3 regions of the Pseudomaricurvus sp. ABR4_320 genome follow, and region 2 is predicted to be linked to each of the others. Evidence: predicted binding sites of a transcription regulator. Region 2 holds the regulator's gene; each other region holds the start of a gene.
The links. The regulator sigma-54, encoded in region 2, starts transcription at its own class of promoters, with help from an activator protein. The targets are predictions, from matches to a motif close to TGGCACANNNNTTGCNNT.
Positions count from the first base shown of each region.

Region 1: the regulator sigma-54 is predicted to act here: its motif matches at 5,060-5,077, upstream of ACXAFR_RS09900 (flagellar export chaperone FliS).
Region 3: the regulator sigma-54 is predicted to act here: its motif matches at 4,389-4,406, upstream of nifL (nitrogen fixation negative regulator NifL).

Region 1 is NZ_JBSWVF010000004.1:191,549-198,331, reverse strand. Features, by position in the region: gene ACXAFR_RS09920 (sigma-54-dependent transcriptional regulator) at 1-532, opposite strand, end outside; gene ACXAFR_RS09915 (sensor histidine kinase) at 529-1,776, opposite strand; gene ACXAFR_RS09910 (sigma-54 dependent transcriptional regulator) at 2,080-3,537, opposite strand; gene ACXAFR_RS09905 (hypothetical protein) at 4,034-4,291, opposite strand; gene ACXAFR_RS09900 (flagellar export chaperone FliS) at 4,627-4,998, opposite strand; gene ACXAFR_RS09895 (tetratricopeptide repeat protein) at 5,188-6,783, shown strand, end outside.
Region 2 is NZ_JBSWVF010000019.1:62,560-69,342, forward strand. Features, by position in the region: gene kdsC (3-deoxy-manno-octulosonate-8-phosphatase KdsC) at 1-354, shown strand, start outside; gene lptC (LPS export ABC transporter periplasmic protein LptC) at 402-1,013, shown strand; gene lptA (lipopolysaccharide transport periplasmic protein LptA) at 991-1,566, shown strand; gene lptB (LPS export ABC transporter ATP-binding protein) at 1,575-2,300, shown strand; gene ACXAFR_RS23730 (RNA polymerase factor sigma-54) at 2,530-4,056, shown strand; gene hpf (ribosome hibernation-promoting factor, HPF/YfiA family) at 4,165-4,458, shown strand; gene ACXAFR_RS23740 (PTS sugar transporter subunit IIA) at 4,462-4,914, shown strand; gene rapZ (RNase adapter RapZ) at 5,075-5,950, shown strand; gene ACXAFR_RS23750 (HPr family phosphocarrier protein) at 5,965-6,234, shown strand; gene mgtE (magnesium transporter) at 6,331-6,783, shown strand, end outside.
Region 3 is NZ_JBSWVF010000015.1:19,709-26,491, forward strand. Features, by position in the region: gene nifB (nitrogenase cofactor biosynthesis protein NifB) at 1-572, opposite strand, end outside; gene nifA (nif-specific transcriptional activator NifA) at 1,015-2,601, opposite strand; gene nifL (nitrogen fixation negative regulator NifL) at 2,635-4,227, opposite strand; gene rsxA (electron transport complex subunit RsxA) at 4,702-5,274, shown strand; gene ACXAFR_RS21795 (RnfABCDGE type electron transport complex subunit B) at 5,296-5,820, shown strand; gene rsxC (electron transport complex subunit RsxC) at 5,985-6,783, shown strand, end outside.

The DNA.
Region 1 (6,783 bases), on a different contig from region 2:
AGCGGGCGAGAACCTCTTTTCCCGTTCCCGACTCACCTATGATGAGAGCAGTAGTATCCGTTGCGGCGACACGTCTCGCCAAAGCCAGCAGATCCTGACTGCGAGGATCTTCGGCGATCAGTTGATCATCTTTCGGAAGCACCGCAGCACCTAAATATCGCCCAACGGTTTCCAGCAAGACTTGAGGTTCAAAAGGTTTCACCAAGTAGTCTGCCGCGCCCTCTCGCATGGCTTCAACCGAGCGGGAAATGCTTCCGTATGCGGTGTTCAGGATAACTGGAATCTGCGGATGATGCTGCTTGATATGGCCTAGCAACTCGTGCCCGTCCATACCGCCCATATTAACGTCTGAAACTATGCAGTCGACATTGACGGACTGCAAACTTGTCAGCGCTGCCTCTCCACTGTCGACAGCAATGACCTCAAAGCCAGCCAGCTGTAACGTATCGGTCAAAGCCTCCCGAAGATCGGCATCGTCCTCCGCGATTAATATGCGACCGGTTTGAGGTTTCTCAGCGAGACTCCCGTTCATAACATACACCCACTCACGTTTAGTTCATGCCCGTGTGATTGCGAGCTCCGGCTATCGATTAACGGCAAACAAATGGTTGCTTCAACGCCGTGACCAAGCTTAGAAGAAAGTTCAAATTTACCCCCGTGGCGTTTGCTGATCGTCTCGACGACCGCTAGCCCAATACCAGTACCTTGGGATTTGGTAGTAACAAATAATTCTTTAACCCGCGACATCAATTGCGCATCCATACCAGGACCGTCATCTTTGACGCAGATCGTCAAATAACCATCGTCGGTTAACGAGAAATTTATGTCTAACTGCAGGCCATTACCGGCAGCCTGAATTGCGTTGTGCACCAGGTTACTGATTGCCCCAATGAGGCTTTCTTTATGGCAGCGCAGGCGCCGGTCTGGACAGTCGATGTACCAACGACAGCGAGCATCATGGCTGCTCAACAATATTTCGACTTCCTCCAGTAAACAGCTCCGCAATTCAGCAACCGTGACTGTCTCGGTCATCGGCAAATCACCTTTGACAAAAACCAGCATATCCTGAACTTGCCGCTCCATAAATTTCAGACGCTTCAGCAACTTTTGGGAAAACTGTTTCTGCTGATCCCTGTCGATGTCTTCGCCACACAAATGTCCGGCGTACAGCATTGCCGTAGACAGAGGCGTTCGTATTTGATGAGCAAGTGCCGACACCATTTTCCCCAAAGCAGACAGCCTCTCGTGACGACTCAATTCACTTTGTAAACGACGGGTTTCGGTTTGGTCGGTCAGCAGTATAATCTGCCCCTCCCCGGCCAATGAACTGGTCGCCACGCTAAAGCGACGTCCATCTTTTGTAGAAATCTCATGACCGTCATCATCTTTGGGACGGAAATTACGACCAATAACACTGCGCCAGCTGGCCCCCTTGAGCGGCTCACCAAGCATACTTAAGGCGACGGGGTTTGCTTCAACCACCAACCCACGACGGTCGATAATAACGACACCGGCTGGCAGCACTGACAGAAGGGTTTGCATTCTTTCCGAGAGTCGGTCCTTCTCTGCCTGTTCCTGTTCTCGCCGAGCAAGTGCCGAATCCAACTCTTCAGTGAGATCAGCCACCCGATGCTCAAGATCTTGATAGGATTTATTTAACTGACCAGACAACGCCTGAAAGGACTCAAACGTATCGAGTAAATTATCATCATCAACGCGAGACGCCTGCCCGCTACGATCCGGTGATTGGACAGTCGTCGATTGACGCTCAGTCATGCAACACTCCTGGTTTTTCCTCGAAAACGTCAAACATCCAACGTTTTCCCTTCTTAAACAGGTAGATTGCAAGGCCGGTGCCAGTTTGAAAATTCGTAGAACAAAGAGCAGATAAATCGCGACGGCAGCCTACTATTTTTCTGCAGTAGGATTCGTCCACGCGTTCCTTACAGATGGCTTATCGAAAGAGTTGCAACGGGAGAGAGGAAGAAAGGAAGAAAAAAAGAACCAAAACCGACAGGAATGAAGCCCGGACTTTACCCGCGTAAAATCCGGATCCTTAAAGAAGAATACACTCAGAAATCAGGTGCGATGCAGCTCGTACTTGCGCATTTTCTCGACCAAAGTTGTCCGACGAATTGAGAGTCGGTCGGCCGCTCGAGCGACCACACCACCACTATCGTCCAACGCCTGCTGAATCAGGTTTTTTTCCAAGGTCGTCAAATATTCTTTCAGATCTATGCCCTGATCAGGCAACAGTGTGGTGTCGTTCATGCTGATCACTGTCGCCTGCGAAGATGGCATTTCCATCTCGAATGAAAACTCTTCCTCTTCACTTTCGAGATGCTGGTATTTCTTGGGTAAATCACTCACGCCAATAACGCCCGAGGGATGCATAATGGCCATGCGCTCTACCAGATTAGCCAGCTCGCGGATGTTCCCCGACCACTCGTGCCGGTACAGAGACATGATGGCTGCCGAGTTAAACCGTATAGCGCCCTTGTTTTCGCTTTCGATACGCGACACCAGCTCACTGAGCAGCAACGGCAAATCTTCCGATCTCTCTCTGAGGGACGGCATTTCAATTGGAAAGACATTCAGACGATAAAATAAATCTTCGCGGAAATTGCCCTCTTCGATCATTTCTTCAAGATTGCGATGGGTCGCAGCAATGATTCTTACATTGACTTCCTGGGTGCGATTAGAACCTACCCGCTCGAAGGTGCGCTCCTGCAGTACCCGCAGAATTTTCACCTGCATGTTGAGCGGCATATCACCAATTTCATCCAGGAACAAAGTGCCACCCTCTGCCATCTCGAAACGTCCGGCACGGGTACTGATGGCCCCGGTAAAAGCGCCCTTCTCGTGCCCAAACAATTCGCTCTCTAAGAGCTCGGCAGGAATAGCGCCACAGTTGACCGGCACAAAGGGCTTATCCCGCCGATCCGAATGGTAGTGAAGGTTTCTCGCCACGACTTCCTTACCGGTTCCCGACTCTCCGGTGATCAATACGGTCACGTCTTTGTCGGCAACCTGAGCCATCATTTCACGGACTTGCGTGATCTGACGGCTGGTACCCACCAGGCTGCGGAACAGGTGTACGGGACGACCGCTCAGTCGCTGACTGGAGTCTCTCGCCTCACGATAACGTTGTGCCCGGTAAAGGGTATCCAAGAGTTGGTTATAGGTTGGTGGCATGGTCAAATTGTCCACCAACATATGCCTCAAATCAGCGGGCAGACTCAACGATTCCGTTAATTCGGTTTCTCCAACCGTGACAACAGCAACATCTGGATTCCAATCTTTGATGTCTGAGACACAGCTTTCAATCGCAACTCCGGTGCGACCAACCGCAATTGTCGCTCCCAACAGTACACAGATCACCGGGGAATCTGACTGATGGAAACCATCGACTTTCGCCCGCCAATCGCCCAGGTCTGCAGTTTCTGCAGCCACCCCCAAAAAGTCCAATACCAGCTTCAGGTCACGCAAACGCTGCACATTGTCGTCAATAACCAAAACCTTTAATTCGCGCCACATAATTCGGTTGACCCTTAAGAAACCCTTTTTAATCCTTAGTTGCTACGACAGACCGCCGATAAAAAAGCGTCTCTTAGCTACGTCAGTTTTTGTCTCAGATACTGGCTTGTTGATCCGTTTTGCGTCGAGGCAATACAGCCAGTGTCACGACTTTCGTCCTGAAAGTAATAGTCAACAAGGGTGAACCGGTCAAATTTCTGACGACGCCAGACGTGGCGTGATGGATGACATAAAAAGGAAGAATTTCCGTCGCGCAACAACAAAAATCCTAGAATGGATCGCAAAGAAGTGACGAAGTCTCTAGCCGTCGAACTTCTGCGCAAAGAACTGCAATTTACGAGATCTGGCCAATTCCGGACCAAATATGTTAAGAATCGTTTTACCCCGATCAGCCTAGCAACATTGCCGCACAGCGGAAAATTCTTACCGCCTGGGCGACAGACAACAGAATTTAGTCACCGCCCGTTACACTGACCTTCCAAAGGGTAGAAGCAAATTATCCAGGCAGTTTGGACAGGCTAAGATCACAGTCATCCACAACTTTCTTGTACAGTTGCACCAGACCACGAAGCTCTTTCAGCAGGAGATGCATATCCCGTCGTGGGTCCTGCGTGGCAGCTTCCAATACGGCTGACAGGCGATGGTCTACGTCGCGCACCGATTGCCAATCACGCTCTGCATGAGCATGAGTAATCTGCTTACGCAAGCGACAAATTTCGAGATGAGAGGACGGCACATAGCGTGAAGATGTCATTTCCTGAACCCTGCTTGTTATAAACTGTGTCAGGAAATCTAACGGCTGTCTGGCGGAATTCTTTAGAGGTAGTCTACCTAAACGTAACTCAGGCACGGCGCAGAAACGCACTCACACGTTTTTACGCCCAGCTGATCCCACTTGCTTACCGGCACTGCACCTCAAGAAACGACGATACGACCACCTTCGCCTCTGTGCGTCAATGGCGGAGCACGATTGGAGTTAACAGGTACAGTCCATTGAATGGACAACAGAATGCCATCAGCCTGTTAACAGCCTTAACCGCAAAGAAACACCCAATTCTAAATTTCAGCGAACGCTTTTCTGAGCGAAGTTCAGTTAGGTATCTGGTCCCAACCGGATTTTAATTCGCCCAGCATTTCAGCGGTTTCCGCAAGAATAACCTCGCCGGTATCTGACTCGGCTTCTGCCAGACGAGAAACCAAATAGGCATAGAGGCGATCCAGGCGCATGGCCATTTCACCGCCGCGCTCAAAGTCCAAGCTTTCGCGCAGTCCGTTGATAATACCAATGGCTTTTTCCATCAGACGCCCTGCTTCCACTTCTTTACCGCAACGCAGATGCAATGCTGCATCATCGAGTCGCTCCAACGCCCCTTCCAATAATAATTGGATCACTTCGTGAGGGGTCAACTGCTCGTTTTGAGCTTCCATTTTATATGCTGCGCGAGTTGCCGATATCGTCATAGTCAATTCCTCAAGCTTAAAACTCGAATTGGGTGGCAAAAATTTGTCACTGTTCACACTTTGAGCACAGAATGTGCCATGTCATGAATCCTTCATTGATACCTCGACAGCTGGTCTATACTTTCCAGAACCCCTAATCTCTTCTGGTTTGGTACTCTTCAAGGACATGGCGTCAGGAATAAAAGACAGATGCGGCAAATAGACGCAATAAGAATCTACCAACGCAAGCGCTGCCTCGTTATCGATGACATGAGCGAGGTGCGCGGCAGTATGAAGCGTATGCTGAAGACATTCGGCATGGCGGAGATTGATACAGCCGCAACCAGTAAGCAGGCGAAAGAGCTGTGTAAGCTCAGACACTATGATTTTGTTTTTTGTGATTACAATCTGGGCGATGGCCAGGACGGCCAGCAAATGCTGGAAGAGCTGCGCTACTCGGGATTATTAAAGAACGTCAGCATGTTCCTGATGATTACCGCAGAGACATCGCGGGAAATGGTTATCGCGACTCTGGAGTATCTTCCCGACGACTATCTCAGCAAACCGATTACGCCCAGACTGCTGCAGGCAAGACTGAGCCGTATTGCTATTCGTCACGAAGACTTGCTGCCGATCAAAACCGCTATCGACGATCACGACTACGCCAAGGCGATTGAACTCTGTAAAGACAAGCTGGAAAACGGCGGCAAGTACACCGGGAGCTACAACCGCATTCAGGCCGAACTGCTGTTTCGTATGGAACGCTTTGAAGAGGCGCAAGTCATCTACGAAGAGGCGCTGCAGGATAAAACCCGCATCTGGGCTCAGCTTGGGCTGGGCAAAACATTTCTGGCACAAAAACGCTTCGCCGATGCCGAAATTGCGTTCCGAGCGGTTCTTGCCAAAGACAATCGATTCGTCGAAGCCCATGACCTGCTGGCTGATCTCTACGGGGAAACCGGCGATCAGGAAGCCATGGTGAAATCAGTCAAAGATGCCGCGGCAGTATCCCCCAAATCGGTGCTGCGACAACGCCGTCTGGCAACCGTCGCAAAAGTGACGAATGAACAGGACGTGAGCATGGAAGGTCGCCGTGCGGCGTTAAAATATGGCGAGCACTCTTGCTACTACTCCCCCCAGGATTACTTTGACATTGTTTCTGAACTGTTGGAACAGGCGGACTCAGACAATGTTGAGGAGCGTGTAAGAATCGCCAAAGAAGCGAACATGTACATCAATCGTGCAGAGCGTAAACACGCGGACGACCCATCGATAAAAATCCAAGTGGCATCGGCCCGCTCGCGTCTCGCGAGCTTCCAGAAGAAAACGGAAGAAGCGGCACGCCATCTAGAAGAAGCCAAGAGCCTTGCCGACGAGGGTGTCGAAGACGCCTACGCGCAACTCGAGCTGGCCATGGCGATGTCAGATGCCGGCGATAAAGAGGGGGCGGAAAAAATTCTTCGTCAGATTGCTGCCGAACACCCCAACCATGAAGATCTGGTTAACCGTGTTGATGCGGCCTCGGAAGAACCGCTCAGCGCCAAAGGTCGTCGAATTGCCGTCGATTTGACCCGCCGGGGCATCGAGCTCTACGAGAAGAAAGAATACGATGCCGCCCTTGAGGTCTTCCTTAAAGCGATCGGAATGTTTCCCAATCATGTTGGCTTGAGGCTCAACATTATTCAGTCAGCCATATCAAAGACCAAGGCCGATGGGCCCAGCCCTGAGCTGATGGTCATTTGCAAAGACAGTCTGCAAGCGATTGAGAACATCGATGGTCGCCATAAGCAGTACAAGCGGTTTCAA
Region 2 (6,783 bases):
GTCGGCATCATCACCGGCAGAACCAGTCAACTTGTCGAACGGCGCGCCAGCGATTTGAACATTTCAGTTCTTGTTCAGGGTCGCGAAGATAAATTAACGGCACTCAACGAAATTCTGACGGAGCACCCTTGTGAGATGCAGGAAATCGCGTACATGGGAGACGACTATCCAGACCTTGCCGTTATCAAACGAGTGGGGCTCGGCATGACGGTCGCTGACGCACTCCCGGCACTGGTCCAACACAGCCAATGGCAGAGCCATCGCGCAGGCGGCCAGGGCGCCGTTCGAGAAGCCTGTGATCTGATTATGATCGCTCAGGGAAGCTACGACTCAGCCCTGGCTAAATATTTATGAGCGCAGATAACAAAATCCGCTAAACCATCGAGCATGCCAAACTCATTGTGAACATCCGCCACCTGCCAAAGTTTTTTTTCCCACTGCTAGTCTTTTTGCTAGCAGCGCTATTTGTGTTGCTGTGGGACTCGCCTCCTGAGTCTTTGTTTACGACAGATCAACCGACGGAAAAGCAACTTGAGGCATTCCCTGACGCAATTTTGGAGGACGCGACAAGCCGCCGTTTCGATGAATCCGGCCGACTGCACAGCCTCTTAATTGCGCAGCAAATTGACCATTATGATGCCGCTTCCAGCCCTCGCCCCGGCGAAACGCTAATCGTATTTCAAACCCCAGACCTGACCCTTTACAGCCAGGACCAACCGCCTTGGCACTTGACCGCAGATACCGGTGAATCCACCAAAAACAATGAACAAATCAATCTGTCTGGCCAGGTACACTTGTGGAAAAATTTAGCCGACGGGGGTGTCAGCGAGTTACACAGTCCACGCATGACCGTTTTACCCACCCCTCAAATCGCTAAGACCGATGCAGCGGTCGATATTCAATCTCCCGGCAACCGCACCACAGCTGTCGGCATGGAAGCGTACCTGCAGCAAGATGTACTTCGGCTTTTGAATACCGTTAGAGGAATCCATGAAGTTCAGACCACCCCTTAAGGGAATGCGACGCTCTGCTCCTGCGCTCTGCACCATTGCGCTGTTGCTCCCCTTTTCTCCGCCAAGCCTAGCTCTGGAAAGCGACAGCAGCCAACCGATTCATATTGAATCGGATGCCGCTGAGCGCGACGAACGCAACGGCATCACGACCTATTCTGGCGACGTGACCATGACCCAGGGAACGCTACAGATTTTGGCCGATAAGGTTGTCATAAAGAGCAACGGCCAGGACGTCGAAAAAGTGACAGCAACCGGCGATCTGGCTCAGTATCAACAGCAGCCTGCAGAAGATAAAGGGCTAATAACCGCAAAGGGAAAAACCATCGAGTATTTTCTTAGCGAAGAGAAATTGCGCATTTCAGAAAGCGCCTCCGTCGAACAGAGTGACGGCTCATTGCTCACCGGAAAAGTCATTCGATACGACCTTAAGACAGAGGTATTGCGTGCAGACTCACGCGACGCAGAATCGACTCAGACCTCGGGCGACCGCATTCGCATGGTAATCCCCCCCAAACAAGCCACACCAACCACATCCGACGAAACCAGCAACTGACAGATTTCATGGCAAAATTAAACGCACTTCACCTCGCCAAAAGTTACCGCAAGCGTGCCGTCGTTCGCGACGTCAGCCTCGAAGTCAACAGCGGCCAGATCGTTGGACTTCTCGGCCCCAATGGCGCTGGCAAAACAACCTGCTTTTATATGATTGCCGGGTTAATTAATGCCGATCACGGCAAGATCATTATCAACGAGAAAGACATAACGCCCCTATCCATGCATGGTCGGGCCCGCGCGGGGATCGGCTATCTGCCGCAGGAAGCCTCTGTCTTCCGCAAACTGAGCGTCACCGATAACATTCTCGCGATACTGCAAACCCGTAAAGACCTCAAGCGCCAGCAACAGCAGGAAAAGCTCGATCAACTTCTCAACGAATTTCATATTACCCACATTGCCTCGAGCCCGGGTATGGCACTTTCCGGCGGTGAGCGCCGACGAGTCGAAATCGCCCGCGCACTGGCGACAGATCCACAATTTATCCTGCTGGACGAACCCTTCGCCGGAGTCGACCCCATTTCGGTAAGCGATATCAAACATATTATTCAGCACTTGAAAAAGCGCGGGATCGGCGTATTAATTACCGACCACAACGTGAGAGAAACGCTGGATATCTGCGAACACGCTTATATCGTTAGTGAAGGCAACATCATTGCCGAAGGCGATTCTGCCAGCGTTCTGGCCAATGAGACTGTTAAAGAAGTTTACCTCGGTCATCAATTCAGACTATAGTAACCAGAGCTGAAAACCCCGCCACACTTCTCCCCAAATTAATATTTTCAAGCGCCAAAAAACAGGCATATTTCTTGCTTGTCAAAATGTTTCAACTCGGTTACTCTTGATTTAAAGCTCAGAAACTCGCTCGGCTTGTTGCTCAGCCGGTTTTCTCTTGCGGCCACACGGTATTTCAAATTCCGCATCGCGGTCTCTCACTGCGGCGGTATCGGTAATCGACGTAGATATGAAACAATCGTTACAGCTTAAACTTGGTCAACAGCTGACCATGACCCCTCAACTGCAACAGGCAATCCGGTTGTTGCAGCTATCCACTCTCGATCTTCAGGCAGAAATCCAGGAAGCTCTCGACTCCAACCCGATGCTGGAAATATCCGACGAAGACGTCGACAGCGGTGGACAGGAGCAAAACAGCAAAGACGGCGACGATAAAAACAGTTCGACAGAAACCTCAAACTCTGAGGCTTCCAGTGCTGAAGAGACGACCAACTACAACGAAAACGAGACAGATACCGCCAACGCAGAAGGCGACTGGAACGAATCCATACCTGAAGATCTGCCCGTCGACACCAGCTGGGACGATGTCTACCAAGCTGGTCCTACCGGTACCGGCCTCGCCTCTCCCGAGCAGGAAGACAGTGATTTTGAGTCCCGTCGCGGAACAGACGAAAGTCTCCAACAGCATTTGAACTGGCAGCTGAATCTGACCCCCATGTCCGATCGAGATCAGATCATTGCCATGGCCATCATTGACGCCGTTCAAGACAACGGAATTCTCAGCATTACAGTCGATGAAATTTTCCAGGGGCTGGAATCTGAACTGGAGGAGCTCGAACTCGACGAAGTCGTGGCCGTTTTACATCGAATTCAGCAATTCGACCCCCCAGGCGTTGCCGGCCAAGACCTGAGTGACTGCCTGTTGATACAGCTCAATCAACTGCCTGACTGCCCCGCCCTCAAAGATGCTAAGCTCATCGTAAAAGAACATTTGGCGCTACTGGGCAACCGGGATTACAAGCAGTTGATGCGCAAGACCAAACTTAAAGAATTTCAATTGCGGGATGCAATCCTGCTGATCCAGAGCCTGAACCCGAGGCCTGGAGATCAAATTAACATCGGTGAAACCGAATATGTCGTACCCGATGTTTTCGTCACCAAACAAAATGATCGCTGGACGGTTAACCTTAATCCTGAAATTGCGCCTAAAATTAGAATTAACGACACCTACGCTGCCATGGTGAAACGCGCCGACAGCAGCACGGACAATAATTTTTTACGCGACAATTTGCAGGAAGCCCGCTGGTTTTTGAAAAGTCTTCAGAGTCGTAACGAAACCCTACTCAAAGTAGCCACCTGTATTGTCGAAAAACAGCGTGCGTTTCTTGATCATGGGGCAGAAGCGATGAAACCTCTGGTACTGCACGATGTCGCAGAAGTTGTCGGCATGCACGAATCCACAATTTCCAGGGTGACAACGCAAAAATATATGCATACCCCTCAGGGCATTTTCGAACTCAAGTACTTCTTCTCCAGCCACGTCAGTACGGAATCCGGCGGTGAGTGCTCTTCAACGGCTATTCGCGCCATTATCAAGAAACTCATCGCTGCAGAAAATCCGCAAAAACCACTGAGTGACAGCAAAATTACAAGTCTACTGGCGGACCAGGGTATTCAGGTTGCCCGACGCACTATCGCCAAATATCGCGAATCTCTCAACATTCCGCCATCAAATGAACGTAAAAGACTCCTATAACATCGATTTTCAAGACCCTGTTTTGGGTCTGAATGCAGAGAAGTCCAGCACCAACCGACTTCTCCACCAGCCAACAGCGCTGGTCTACACACAAAAGAGGAGCAATCTATGCAAATCAACATAAGTGGACATCACATCGATCTTACTCCAGCGATAAAAGACTATGTAACCAACAAGCTGGATCGACTCGAACGTCATCATGATCGAATAACCAGTACCAATGTGATCCTGTCTGTTGATAAACTACGCCAGAAGGCAGAGGCGTCTGTCCACGTGAGTGGAAAAGACTTCTATGCCGATTGCGAATCAGAGGACTTATACGCGGCGATCGATATGCTGGCTGACAAACTGGATCGGCAACTGTTAAAGCATAAAGAGAAGCTGAAAAATCATCATCGTTGAGATATGCAGCTTAAAAACATTCTCACTCAACACCGCTGTGCCTGCGGTGTTGAGTCTCTTAGTAAAAAACGCACCCTGCAGATTCTGTCGGAACTTATCGCTGAAGATCTTCCCGATCTCAGTGCTGACGACATTTTCACCAGCATGACAGCTCGCGAAAGGCTGGGGTCTACAGGTATTGGTAATGGTATTGCCATCCCGCACTGTCGGGTGAAAACCTGTTCCAATACGGTTGGTGCCTTGCTGCACCTGGAAAAAGGTATCGACTTTGATGCCATCGACGAAAAACCCGTTGATCTGGTTTTCGCTCTTCTGGTACCCGATGAGGCCCACGATGCTCACTTGCAAACACTTGCCAGCCTAGTTGAGCGACTGAACGACAATGGTTATCTAAACTCACTGCGCGCCGCACCCGATTGCGAAACCCTCTACTCAGCCGCTATCAGCCTGGATTAAATCAGTCCATTTTCCAGGCGATCACGTAGGTCTACGCATAAGCGAGCATCTGAACCTGAAACAAATTACACCGCCGTGAGATTCTTATCCATTGCGCCGTGATGAGCCCGGGTTTTCAAGGTAAACTAAAAGAACATCCTTTCAGCAGCGGGAGGCAACTATGCGTCTGGTGGTGATTAGCGGGCGTTCCGGTTCCGGCAAGAGTACTGCACTACACGTTTTAGAAGACGCAGGATTTAATTGCATCGACAATCTGCCTGCGTCCCTGTTACCCGCGTTAGCCAGCCAACTGCAGGGGCATCCACACAATCAAAAGTTAGCTGTTAGCATTGACGCACGCAACAGCCTCCAAGACTTACAAAAGTTCCCGGAAATATTTTCGCAGGCAAAGATTCCAGGACTCAGGTGCGAAGTTTTATTTCTCGATGCCAGTGACGAAAAACTAATTCAGCGGTATAGCGAAACACGGCGCCGTCATCCGCTCAGTGACTTAGCCACAGATCTGCGCGAGGCGATCGCCAAAGAGAAGGACTTTCTGGAACCCATCGCCTATTGCGCAGACCTCACACTGGACACCACAGCATTAACACTTCACCAACTGCGCGACCTAATCAAGCAGAGAATTGTGGCGAATGATGCGCCAGGCATGGCATTGGAATTTGTTTCCTTCGGATTCAAAAATGGCATTCCTGTCGATGTTGACTTGGTATTTGACGTTCGCTGTCTACCCAACCCTTACTGGCACACAGAACTGCGTGGTTTTACAGGCCAACAGCCCCCTGTCATCGATTTCCTGCGAAAGAGCGAGCAGGTATCAGCAATGGTTAATGATATCATCCACTACCTAGACCGCTGGCTCCCTGCATTTGACGCCGACAACCGCAGCTATTTTACCGTCGCTATCGGCTGTACAGGAGGCCACCACCGCTCCGTATACGTATGTGAACAGCTGCACAACCATTTTCGCCATTCGTATTCGAACACACAATTCCGCCACCGGGAACTGGAGAGGGCTCAGACAGGCGGCCACCGCTAAACGACGAGGACTTCATGCTGAAAAAAACGGTCACGATCATCAACAAGCTTGGCCTGCATGCCCGCGCCGCCGCCCTGTTTTCAAAATGCGCCGCTCGATTTTCAAGCCAAATTAAAGTCGGGTTGAATGGTAAATCTGTCGATGCCAAAAGCGTTATGTCACTCATGCTACTTGCCGCCAATCAGGGTACGCAAATTGAGGTCCTCGTCGATGGCGACGACGAAGAAGAAGCCATGGCAGCCGTCGTCGAACTGATTAATAATCGCTTCAACGAAGAGGAGTAAGATACCCATTAACCACGCCTGACGAAACCGCGACAAAACCATCGGTCAACACAAGAGGCCGATCCCCCCACCCATTGAATTTCAGAAATCAATTGCATGGCATTAACCAGCGAAGAGCGACACGACCTTACTCACAGCACCCTTACTGAAATCAATGAGGCGTTGGATAGCGGAACCAAAGGCCAGGTAAGGAGGCTGCTCAACGGCCTGCGCCCGGTAGAAATTGCCCATCTGATTGATTCTTCTCCGCCACCGACAAGAAAGCTTGTCTGGGAATTAATCGACAAAGAAGCGGAAGCGGAAGTTCTGCAGGAATTGTCTGAGGATGTGCAGGCGCAAATTCTGAGTCAGATGGACACAGATGCGGTTGTTGAACTGACCGAAGGCATGGTTACGGATGACCTCGCCGACATTCTGCAGCAATTACCTGATCGAGTAACTCAAGAAGTCCTGGCGGCGATGAGCGCTCAGGATCGTGCCCGTGTCGAACAGGTCCTGGTTTACGATGAAGATACCGCTGGCGGTATCATGGATACGGACACCATTACC
Region 3 (6,783 bases), on a different contig from region 2:
CAGAAAACCCAAGGATAGATTTTGGCACCAATCTCGGGATCAACCGTGTTGATGGTGATGGTAACGTGATCGATGTTGTGTTTCGCCAGCTCTTCAACCGCATCTGGTAACGCTAAGCCATTAGTGGAAACGCACAATTTGATGTCTGGCGCTTGCTCAGACAGCATACGGAAAGTCGCAAAAGTGCGCTCTGGATTTGCCAGCGGATCGCCAGGACCTGCAATTCCCAGAACTGTCATTTGCGGGATTGTTGCTGCAACCGCTTTGGTTTTCAAAACCGCATCTTCTGGGCTTAACAGCTCAGAAACCACACCCGGACGAGACTCGTTGGAGCAATCATATTTACGATTGCAATAGTGGCATTGAATGTTACAGGCTGGAGCTACCGCAACGTGCATGCGAGCAAAATAGTGATGCGCGTCTTCAGAGTAGCAGGGATGGTTATGTACTTTCTCACGAATTTCTTCTGACAGATGAGACATCTGATCATCGGTACTTCCACAGGAACCACTGGAGCATCCGCCACCGGAAGTAGCATCAGCAACCATATCATCAATAACATTCAGATCCATAATTTAACCCTCACCTTGGCAACGTAAAACTTAAAGGCTGCATACACAGACTTATCAGGTTTTCTGCGGCTACGGCGGCAAAGCTCTGGGGCCTTTTACCGGCTGCTGCACCGCGGTTTTCAATCAAGGGGGAAGTTGCAACGAACATACCTGTAGCGCCTAACATTTAACCAACTGAAATTAAAAGCCTTTTTTTGTTCCTATAGAATGTTTGTGTCAGTAGGCACACAGATTTCTGACAAGAATGTTAAGTTACGAACATAGAGCGCGAAACGGTAATACCAACACTCACCCAATATGATCAGCCCTTGCGAACAGATTAAAAACACGCGTCACGCGGTCATCCATTCGCGAATTTTGATCGCACCAGAAATGGCAAGACACAGAAATCCCTTGGTGCTATCACTATTGAGAACACCACACAGATGACAATAGGTACTGGTCAGATTTTGCGAACGTTAATGTTCAAGGTTTGAATACGATAGGCGATTTGACGAGGCGTCATCCCCAACAGTCGTGCGGCCCTGGCCTGAACCCACCCCGCCTGCTCTAACGCAGCCGTTACCCGCTCGCGCTCATCCAGATTCTGATCATTAAGATCGATATCCGGCATGGCTACTTTTGCTGTAGGTGCAGAGAATCGTGTTTGTTCGATACCGCTCAAGGAAATTACATCCAAATCAATACTGCCGTTTTCACACATAACAGAAGCGCGCTCGAGACAGTTTTCCAACTCTCTGACATTACCCGGCCAAGTGTGACTCATAAGACGTCGGATAGCGCCTTCAGTAATGCGCAATTCTCGCTTCTGTTGTTTGGAAATCTTGTCGACGAGAAATTCCGCCAGATCTGGAATGTCTTCCAAACGTTCACGCAAGGGAGGCAAATTGATCGGCATGACATTCAGGCGATAATAAAGGTCTTCTCGAAATGCGCCCTCTTCGACATCATTTTCGAGATTGCGGTTGGTAGCGGCAACAATCCTGACATTGACCTTAATGGTCTGGTTGCCACCGACTCGCTCCAATTCACTCTCTTGCAAAACTCTCAGTAACTTTGCTTGAAACATCGGCGATATTTCACCGATTTCATCGAGGAACAATGTGCCACCGTTGGCTTGCTCAAACCGACCTTGACGCTGCTTAATTGCACCAGTAAACGCCCCTTTTTCATGGCCAAAGAGCTCGGACTCAAGTAGATTTTCTGGCAAGGCCGCACAATTCAGTTTAACAAATGGCTTGTTGCTGCGTGGCGAATTGTAATGAATAGAGCTAGCAATCAACTCCTTTCCGGTACCTGATTCACCGCGAATGAGAACAGTACTGTCCCATTTTCCTACACGCCGAACCTGGTCAAATACACGCCGCATCGTCTCGGATTTACCCACCACCATTTTGTCGAAGCTGTATTTCACTCGGACTTCGCGCCGCAGCTCATCCCGCTCTTCGATCAGGTCCATTTGGCGATTTGCAATGGCGTTACCCAGCTGAATATTCTGAGCAATTAAATTGGCCACCATTTGCATAAAACGTGTACGCTCAGCCAAAAATTCATCGGGTGGCGTGCGCGGCTGGGCGGCCAAAACGCCCACGGTTTCTCCGTCGAAGCCTTTGATGGCCACCCCAATGAACGGCAGGTCGTAATCGTAGATATCCAATTTATGGATAAAATTCGGTTCGGCAGACACGCGTCCTAGCACGATGTTTTCACCACTGGCCAGAATTCGCCCAATGATGCCCTCGCCAGAACGATAGCTAACGTTACTGGCTTGACGCTTTAACCACTCTTCATCCCCTTGCACCGCCGTCACTTTCACTTCCGAGCGGTTTTTGTTGGATACCGTCACGATACCTCTGGCCAACTCCATATCATCCGCCAGGATCTGCAGTACATCGCTCAGGGTTTGTTTGAGTTCGAGTGACTTTCCCAGAACTCTGGAAACTCGATAAATGGCGTCCAGCTCTTTTTCCAGCAGCGCACCTCGAGTCGTCCGGGCACCCGTTTTATCATCTTCGTTCAACACAGACATCTTCAAGCTTTACCCCTCCTGGGAACGGCTATCTTACTCGTCAAACTGAGAGGCAAAGGGCAAAATAACCTTAACCGTGAAACCCTCGTTACTGGTTTTATCCAGTTCTACCATGCCAGCGTGTTCATTAACGATCTCATGCACCATTGTCAGCCCCAATCCACGACAGCTTCCTGCCGTAGCAGGCTTGGTCGTGTAAAAGGGCTCAAAGACCTTTGCGGATAAATCATCCGGAATACCAGGCCCCGAATCGATTATCTCCAAAATGACAAATTCATGATTGGATCGGCTGACAACTTTCAGTTCACGGTCTTTTATCTTGCTGGAACTCATCGCCTCAATGGCATTTTCGAGCAACTGCTTGATCATGGCTCGCAATCGCGTTTCATAGCCTAACAGTGATGGGATGCGTTTTTGCGGATTCCAGAAAAATTCCACACCGTAAGCACTCATCTTATCGGAGCAGATTGATACGGCCTCACGAATCATTTGATTAATATTGACGGGCGATTTCGCCAGGACTTCTCGCAACGGCGCCACCTGTGTAAGGCCATTGAGAGCATCCTGACCGGAAGAAAGCGCCGAACGCATGGCATTCAACAGAGGATCGTCGATAGACGACGCTCCAGCCCGTTTTTCAAGCATGGACACGGCAGCCGCCATCAAATTCATGGGCTTTTCAAGCTGATGAATAGCGCCGTTGTAGGTCTCACGCATGCCTTGAATAAACTCTTCTTCTGCGACAGATTCCTTCAAAGTATGCAGGCGCGCCTGCTCTTGACGCCGGCGCATCTCGGTAACTTCTGTAAGTACCAATAGCGTGTACTGGTTGTTGACCTTGGTAAAGAAGTGATCAACTGAACCGTCTTCGATGGTAATAGATGTACCAAAACACGAGAACCAGCGCTCGTTATATCCAGAGAATTCCAGAGAGATTTCAATGCCACTGAAATTGATTTCGCCCTGGGGGCCCTTCAGCAAACTGATACCCGTTTGCTCCTGGATAGCGCGCATAACGACATTGACCGGCTCACGTCCTAAATCTGCCGCCAGAGCTTTATAACACAGATTATCAAGGACAATACTTCCCTCTTCGTCCAACAAAACTGCAGCCGACGGCGAAGCATTGACGACGGCTTCGATCATGGATTTCTGATTGGCCACCTGATTTTGCAGACGATGGAGATCTGTGACGTCTCTGTGCATACCAAGGTAGTTGGTCACAGCGCCTTTTTCATTCAATACCGGGGCAACCGTCAGTTCCGCCAGATACCGCGCGCCATCCTTGCGACGATTGACGAGAACGCCCACCCAAGGCTGCTTCTGCCGCAAGCGCCCCCACAGCGTTTCATAGACCAAGCGCGGCGTTGTGTGGTTAGACAGTACAGATTCATTTTTACCGATGACTTCGTCGGAATCATAGTTGGTCACCTGACTGAACGCGCGATTGGCGTAGAGTACATTCGCATTGAGATCGGTAATCGAAATCGCGACAGGGCAACTGTCGACAGCTTTGTAGAAGACCTCAGAGCTGAGCAGGCTGCCGTTGGAGTGAGTGCTAGGATCACTCTCAGTTTGACTAACCGCCAATGATGAACGTGATTCAGGCCTGATATCTTTCGTCATGAAAAACCTCGGTTGTCTGAGACCCCTACGGGCTGGCGAGAATTTTCCCGTCTGCCCACAATGTTTAAGCGTGCCTTCCTGCACTAGATGTCGAACGACGTTCCATTCACGAGAGGTTTTTCTCATTTATGGGAGCGGATACGTCCATCTACAAAAGGGGTTGAGCAATAACCGTTCCACGACAAAATCAGCCACTCGACCCGACAAATTGCGACGTGGCATCTCCTACAAATGTCATTTTGTCGCATAGCCGACAATTCTCAGAACAGCCAATTTCGCCCCTTGTAACAAACCCGACAATTACTCTGAGTCCCGTAATTTCTGGTGCATCCGTGGGGTTATAAACACTAGCTGTTAGGCCTCTGTCGCTTATCATCCAATGGCATAGTCTCTGCAATCTCCCCGGCAATCACGGTTCGGCCTATGCACCAGTGGCTGGCTTAAACGTTCGTCAGCGCCCCGGAGAGAAACACGGTGGAAATTTTCTACATCATTATCGGCACCGTCCTGGTCAACAATGTTGTTTTGGTCCAGTTCCTGGGTCTGTGTCCTTTTATGGGCGTTTCAAACAACATCTCTACCGCGATGGGCATGGGGCTGGCAACGACGTTTGTATTGACGCTTTCTGCGACACTCGGCTGGCTGATTGAATACTATCTTCTGCAGCCGTTTGAACTCGAATTCTTACGCACACTGACCTTTATTCTCGTGGTCGCCGCAGTGGTGCAATTTACTGAACTCTATCTTCGTAAAGCGAGCCAGACGCTCTACCAGAGCCTTGGCATTTTCCTACCATTGATTACGACCAATTGTGCAGTACTGGGTGTCGCACTGATGACGATTCGCGAAGGCTTTAGTTTTACCCAAAGTGTCATCTATGGTTTCGGCGCCGCAATTGGGTTCTCAATGGTCATGGTGGTTTTTGCTGGTCTGCGCCAACGCTTGGCCATGGCCAATGTTCCCGAGCTCTTCGCTGGAGCACCTATCGGGCTGATTACCGCCGGTCTTCTCTCAATGATTTTTATGGGATTTGCCGGACTGGTGTAAACCTACATCAAGGAGTTAAACATGATTGCAGCGATTTTCGTTCTAGCGGGTATGGGACTGACTCTAGGTTTTTTACTTGGTCTCGCCGCGAAGGTCTTCCGAGTCGACAGCGACCCAGTCGTTGAAGAAGTTCAAGCGATGATGCCAGGGACACATTGTGGCCAATGTGGATTTGCTGGATGTAGCCCTGCCGCGGAAGCGATTGTCAATGGCGACGCCGAAGTGACCTGCTGCCCACCCGGTGGTAAGCAATTGGCCCAGGCATTGGCGGAGAAACTCGGCATCACCATCAATTTGGATGGGATGGACGATGCACCCGGCTACGCGAATATCCAAGCGGACCTTTGTACCGGGTGCACCCGCTGCTTCAAGGTTTGCCCAACGGACGCCATTCTCGGAGCAACGAAGCAGATTCATGCGGTTATTCGCTCCGCCTGCACCGGCTGTGGAAGTTGCGTAAAAGCCTGCCCAGAGGATTGCATTGCGCTCGTGCCCGATGAAATTTCTCTGGATACCTGGAACTGGCCTAAGCCTGAAGCCGCATAACTGAAATTGGTTTGCGTCGATTCCGCCCAAACAGAAACTGCACCAGGCCTTTTCCCAGAGAGGAAGGTCAACCCGATTCGACTTATTTTGATGGTGGTCATCACCTACAGGGATTGTTTTTTCACCCAACCAAGACGGATCACGTTCACACATGAGGAGAGCCCATGAAATTTTCAGCCTTTCGAGGAGGCGTCCATCCAGACGGCTTTAAAGAGCTTTCCTCAACTCAACTCATCAGCAAGCTGCCCCTGCCCGAAATTCTTTACGTGCCATTACGCCAGCACGCTGGCAGCGAAGCTGTCCCTGTTGTACGCAAAGGCGAACAGGTTTTCAAAGGCCAATTGATCGGGCGCGCGGGCCAAGGGCTGTCAGCCCCCATCCACGCGCCCACGTCAGGTACGGTTACCGAAATAAAACCCGTTATCGCTGCCCACCCCTCAGGGTGCGAAGCAAACAGTATACATATCGTTCCCGACGGGGAAGATCTACCACGGCCCTCTGAACGAATCGATGAACCGTTTAATACCGACCGGGATATGCTCGCCAAACGCATTTCTGTATCTGGCATTGTCGGTATGGGTGGCGCCGCGTTTCCCTCAGCAGTAAAGCTGAATTCCGCGTCAGGTCGAGGAATTCACACGCTTTTAATTAACGGGGGCGAATGTGAGCCCTACCTTACGGCCGATGACCGTTTGATGCGCGAGCGCAGCGAAGGCATCGTAACCGGCGCTCGTATCATCGCCTACATCATCGACGCTCCTAAAGTCATCATCGCCATCGAAGACAATAAAACCGACGCCATCGCAGCCATACAAGCGACCGTGGCAGGCTATGATCATGTCGACGTTTGTGTTGTACCGACCCGCTATCCCATGGGTTCAGCGAAGCAAATGATTCAAGCCGTCACCGGCAGAGAGGTCCCCGCCGGCGGCCGCAGCTCTGATGTCGGCGTGTTAATGCACA